DNA from 2 places in the Alteromonas sp. S015 genome. Region 2 is predicted to be linked to the other one. Evidence: predicted binding sites of a transcription regulator. Region 2 holds the regulator's gene; the other holds the start of a gene.
The links. The regulator sigma-54, encoded in region 2, starts transcription at its own class of promoters, with help from an activator protein. The targets are predictions, from matches to a motif close to GTTGGCACGNNNNTNGNNT.
Positions count from the first base shown of each region.

Region 1: a site for sigma-54 is predicted at 1,524-1,542, ahead of V7R42_RS11360 (BON domain-containing protein). Genes of this name have one in related genera too.

Region 1 covers NZ_JAZETO010000005.1:196,274-199,430, reverse strand. The annotation lists gene V7R42_RS11370 (hypothetical protein) at 1-184, shown strand, start outside; gene V7R42_RS11365 (endonuclease/exonuclease/phosphatase family protein) at 195-1,184, opposite strand; gene V7R42_RS11360 (BON domain-containing protein) at 1,577-2,176, shown strand; gene V7R42_RS11355 (polysaccharide lyase family 7 protein) at 2,270-3,157, opposite strand, start outside.
Region 2 covers NZ_JAZETO010000002.1:281,589-284,745, reverse strand. The annotation lists gene lptB (LPS export ABC transporter ATP-binding protein) at 1-477, shown strand, start outside; gene V7R42_RS05300 (RNA polymerase factor sigma-54) at 551-2,032, shown strand; gene hpf (ribosome hibernation promoting factor) at 2,063-2,350, shown strand; gene ptsN (PTS IIA-like nitrogen regulatory protein PtsN) at 2,364-2,807, shown strand; gene rapZ (RNase adapter RapZ) at 2,891-3,157, shown strand, end outside.

The sequences.
Region 1 (3,157 bases), on a different contig from region 2:
GCCCAATAAAAAAGCAATTGAAATTATACTTGTTGATGAGCGGCTCACAGCACGGGATAAAGAGGTGCTTAACCAAGCAGTTTGGCCTAGAGATAGTACGCTTATTGGACTGGCGCATTTCAAAAAGCGTGAAGACGCGTGCGATAGTCTAATGTGGTGCGTAAAACACCGTGGCGTTCGCTAGAGATCACAAATTAACATCTATCGTCATTGCTGATGAGCGCAAGTTCGGTGTAAAGAGGGTAGTGGTCCGAACCAACGCCCTCAAGCTTCTCTATGTTTACCAGCGCAAAATGTTCAGAATGAAATACGTGGTCTAATGGCCACTTCACAAGTGGATATTTTGCGTGAAAAGTATTAAAAAAACCACGTCCCTCTCTGGGATCTAGCAGTCCACTTATTTTTTTAAATTTCCTGGTAGTAGGGGACCACGCCACATCATTTAAATCGCCAGCCACGATAATAGGCCCGTCTGTTTTAGCAATTTCCTCACCCACCACGGTTAGCTCAACATCTCTGGGCTTCGCATAAGTGTTTTCTGTTGGGCTTGGGGGTTTTGGGTGAAGAAAATATAAAGTAACAACGCTGCCGTGATGATTAATTTTCACTCTCATAGACGGAACATCCTCTTCAATTAGGAATCGCAGTGAGACCTCTTCAAAAGGAATTTTGCTATAAAGATGCATTCCATAGAGATTTTCTAATGGACAAAATTTACGAAACGGGTATTCAGACTCAATTTCACTGATGCCTTTCTGCCACTTTTCATTAGACTCCAGCGTGACAAGAAAATCGGGTTGCTTATTTCGAACGTGTGCGATGAGTTTGCGAAAGTCGTCATTTGGCATATACACATTGCTCGATAAAACACTTAGCTTTTGACTAGCGTTTTCAGCTTTTAAATGCCTAACCTCCCGTTTGTACAACGGTGTGTAAGGAATAATCCAAATGATTTGATAAATAAAGCTTACTATTAACCCAGCTACAATAACTATTGAGAACACGCCTATATGCGTGTGGTAGCTAGCATTAAACGCATGTCCTACAATCAATATTGAAATAATTGATGCAATTTGCAACCGCGGAAATTCCCACACTCTGACTAACCAATGAGAAGAAGGAAGTAAAGGGGCCCAACTAATGGCTATGAATAAGACTGAAACGGCATTAAGTGCAGAGTCCATGTCTGACTGTTCCTTGAACTTGATTAATAAAAAGCACCTTACCCGGAAAAATAGCGAAGTAAAGAAACACGCAACGACCGGAAAAGTAAAACAAATCATGATAGTTACGCCAACTTTCTAAATTAAGTTTAACCTCAATTATTATTAGCAAAACGAGTTTTAAGAGCAATATCAAACGCTGACAATAAATTTTGCACTACCGACTCACAATAAAAGGGGTTTACACGAGTACTTAAAATTAAGTAAAAAATTCTCAAATTAACGCAAAGTTTTCAAATCAGTGAATGTAAACATACAGTGGTACTGTTGATTTAACCTTTATAATCAAAGTGATACGGTTTTGGCAAGGATTTGGCATTGTTTACTGTGAGTTTCGACAAAGGAGAAATGTTATGAAACGTTCACTAATTTCTATGATTGTTGCTACAACGTTGACTACAGCTGCTTATGCAGGTGACATGGGGACAGACAACAAATGGGAGAAAGGTGCCAAAGACGCATGGATTGACGGTAAAGCTGAAGCTACGCTGTTGTTCAATGGCAACCTAGATTCATTCGACATTAACACTGACGTGAAAGACGGTAACGTGGTGCTTACTGGTAAGGTGGAAAACTCTGTCGATAAAAAGCTAGCGGAAGAGCTAGTAGCCAACATCGACGGCGTAACTTCTGTAGATAACAAGCTTACCGTTGTTGCAGATAACGATATGGATGGCGACATGTCCGAAGATATGGAAGATTCCGTAGATGAAGGCACGAGCGAACTAACAGACGCCAAGATTGCTACAGTAATCAAAACTCGCCTTCTTATGGACACTGACATTTCTGGCTTTGACATTGATGTTGACGTAGAAAACGGTGTGGTAACACTGACTGGCAAAGTTGATTCTGACGCTGAGCGTGACCTAGCAGTGGAAATTGCTAAGAATGCTTCTGATGTCAAAGACGTAGAAAGTGACCTACGTGTTGTTACTGAAACTGCAATGAACTAAAGGTTCGTTTATTCGACTTAATGAAAAAGGGGCATTCGCCCCTTTTTTCTTGCCTAACGTAAGTAAGATAGACCGGTCAGCACATCGACATAACTAATGTTTCCACTCTTTATTCAATAAGACAACTTCATCGTTTTCATATTTAATTTCTTTACGGAGTTCAGTGCCATTGTCTACATTGTCGCTTTTTGTCGTTGGTCTTTGCGTCACAAGGTTAGCTTTGAAGATTTCTGTAGGTTCGCTGCTTTCACCTACCGTTAAGTTGGAAAACGCGACCTGTACATAGTCACCATTTTTCTTATCTTCTGCCCAGTTTCCTGTACCCATACATGCAGCGTACCAAAAGCCGTCATCATCTTTAGTACTGCACTGGTTGTAAGCCCCCGCTTTGAAGTAATTCCAGTCTTGCGTATAACCGTAAGGGTGATCGTGCTTATCTAACTCACCATAAGCATTTACACCATTGGCGAGATTGATAGCATAATTAACGGTTTTGTGTCTGTCTGATTTAAAGCTTAGATACATCACATCACCGTGAACATTCACTTCATAACTAAAGCTCTCGTTAAGTTTGATACCTTCGCTACCAGGGTCTTCAGGGTTGGTCCATATATTCCCCCAAACTGGATAAGCAATATCAGTGCGGTTTTTTTCATTCTTGGGCAGGTTGCGCTCGTAAGTCCAAAACACAGACCCGGTTTCATGGCGTGGCCACTTTTTATAATAAATTTTGAGTGGCTCGTTACCCCAACCAAAGCCCTTTACTTTTTTCTTCCATTTACTGGCGTGTATTTGACCCACTACAACTGAAAAAGCTGGCGCTTTATCAGGATATTTAGCTCTGGTAGCGACATGCTGCACTTTAAGCGTAGCGTTTAATTTTCCGCCCACTTGAGCAAAGCGGTCTGAAAGAGGGTTACTGGCAACAGTAAAGTTATTATTGGGGGAGTGGGTTTTTATGCGCGTGTTAGAACCGCGAAG
Region 2 (3,157 bases):
CCGCAGGAAGCGTCTATTTTTAGAAAGCTAACGGTACATGAAAATATCATGGCCATACTGCAAACCCGTAAAGATTTAAATTCACTTCAGCAGGAAGAAGAAGCAGATGCGCTACTTGATGAATTTAATATTAACCATATACGTAATAGTACGGGGATGAGTTTATCAGGGGGCGAGCGCCGTCGCGTTGAGATTGCCCGTGCCCTGGCCGCAAAACCGCAATTTATTTTGTTAGACGAACCATTTGCTGGTGTTGATCCAATATCAGTTAATGATATAAAGAAGATAATACAACATCTTCGCGATAGGGGTATTGGAATCCTTATCACAGACCATAACGTACGAGAGACATTGGATGTTTGTGAAAAAGCGTACATTGTGAGTCATGGCGAGCTTATTGCGCAGGGAACCGCGGAACAGGTTTTAAGTAATCAAAAAGTAAGGGATGTATACCTAGGCGAACAATTCAGGCTATAGTTAGTGTAACTGAATTGTCATTTTTCAGTTTCGCTCCGGTATATTCAATTTAGAGCATTAAAATAAGACGTAGATGAAACCATCTTTACAGCTAAAATTTAGCCAACAACTTACCATGACGCCACAGCTTCAGCAGGCCATTAAACTGCTGCAGCTTTCTACACTTGATCTTCAACAGGAAATTCAAGAAGCGCTCGACTCTAATCCACTATTAGAAATTGAAGAAGGTAACGACGAGCCACAGTTAGAAAAGAACAATATCGATAATGACGACGGGGGTTCTGAGGCCACTGCTTCTGCATCTAGTGACACGCTAGAAGCGGGTGATGCATTAGAAAAAAACGATCTTCCCGATGAGCTGCCTATCGACAGCACATGGGATGAATACTACTCCGCTTCATCTTCTCCCGCTCCGGGTCCATCTAATGACGACGAGCAGATCTTCCAAGGTGAGACTACTGAAGATATTCAAGAGCACCTATTGTGGCAAATGCGCCTTACTCATTTCTCGGATACCGATCGCGCTATCGCTACAGCAATCATCGACTCTATCGACGAGTCAGGTTATTTAACCGTTACCCTTGATGAAATTTTAGAAGCGGTTAACGATGATGATATGGAAGAGCCGATTGAAATGGACGAAATAGAATGTGTGCTTAAGCGCATTCAGATGTTCGACCCTATTGGTTCTGGCTCACGCTCTCCACAAGAATGTTTAATGGTGCAATTGCGCCAGTTTTCAGAAGACACACCGTGGCTTGCTGAAGCGAAACAACTGATTGAAGAATACTCTGACTTACTGAGCAGTAAAGACTATCGTACGCTTATGCGTAAAAGCCGATTAAAAGAAGATCAGCTGCGCGAGGCAATGCGTTTACTGCAAACCTTGAATCCTCGTCCAGGTAGTGCTTTAGTTACTAAAGAGCCTGAGTATGTTATTCCTGATGTATCAGTGACCAAAAAGAATGGCCGTTGGGTGGTTGAGCTGAACCCTGACAGTCTGCCTAAACTAAGTGTTAACCAACAGTACGCAGCCATGAGTCGCCGTGCCAAGAATAGTAGCGACTCACAATTCATCCGCTCACACATGCAAGAGGCCAAGTGGTTCATAAAGAGCCTTGAATCTCGCAATGATACATTGATGAAGGTTGCAAACTGTATTGTGCAGCAACAAATGGGCTTTTTTGAGCACGGTCCGGAAATGATGAAACCAATGGTGCTAAATGATGTCGCAGAAATGGTAGATATGCACGAATCGACTATTTCGCGAGTAACAACGCAGAAGTACATGCACACGCCACGTGGAATCTTCGAATTGAAATATTTCTTCTCAAGTCACGTTGCAACTGAGTCTGGTGGTGAATGCTCGTCTACAGCGATTCGAGCATTGATCAAAAAATTAGTGGCCGCTGAAAAGCCCAGCAAGCCGCTAAGCGATAGCAAGATTGCTTCATTGTTGGCCGAACAAGGCATTAAGGTTGCCCGGCGAACAATAGCAAAGTACCGGGAATCTTTATCGATTCCGCCGTCGAACCAACGCAAAAGCCTTATCTAAACGGGCTTAATAATATAAGGAAGACGAAATATGCAAATCAACCTTACTGGTCATCATGTCGAAATCACCGACTCTTTGCGTAATTATGTCGATACGAAGTTCAGCAAACTTGAACGTCACTTTGATCACATTTCTAATGTGCATGTCATCCTGAACGTTGAAAAATTAAATCAAAAAGCCGAAGCGACCGTTCATTTAAGTGGCGCTGAAGTATTCGCATCCTCAGAAAATACAGACATGTATGCGGCGATTGACAGCATGGTTGATAAACTCGACCGGCAGGTAATCAAGCATAAGGAAAAACTGAAAAAACACTAGTAGTCAATTAAGCATGGATATACAAGCCATCGTAAGTCTGGACCGCACCGAGTGTGCGGTTCAGTGTAACAGTAAAAAGCGAATTCTTGAGATCATCGCTGATATCGCTGCCAAGCAAAACGAAAACATTGACCAAGCAACGGTACTCAACAGTTTGATGGCTCGAGAGCGTATGGGTAGCACAGGCATCGGCAATGGTATCGCCCTGCCCCATGGCCGCTTAGCAGGCCTTGAGAAAGTGATAGCAATTGTTGTAACCAGCACGCCTGCTATTGACTTTGACGCCCTTGACGAAAAACCCGTAGACATATTTTTTGCACTACTCGTTCCCGAGGAGCAAACCGAAGGACACCTTCAAACGCTAGCCACAGTGGCAGGCAAACTGAGCGACAAAGAAACGATCAAAGCGATACGTCGCGCAACAACTAGCGACGATATACTTTCTGCATTAAGTTAACCATTAAGCGTCTTTTCATCGTTAAGTAGGCGCCTAATTCAACAACGCGTATATGATTGAACCAGAATATAGGGAGAAGTTAGGTGAAGCTGATTATAATCAGTGGTCGTTCGGGATCTGGTAAATCTGTCGCACTTCGCGCTTTGGAAGATTTAGGTTATTACTGCGTTGACAATATTCCGGTAAACTTACTTCCTACACTGACTCATACCGTTGTGGATGAATATGATCAGGTAGCGGTGAGCATTGATGTAAGAAACTTACCCAAAAACCCAGACGACTTGGTAGAAATTCTAGACTACCTACCTTCTTCGTGGTCCATGACAATTGTTTATATTGATGCAAGCGAT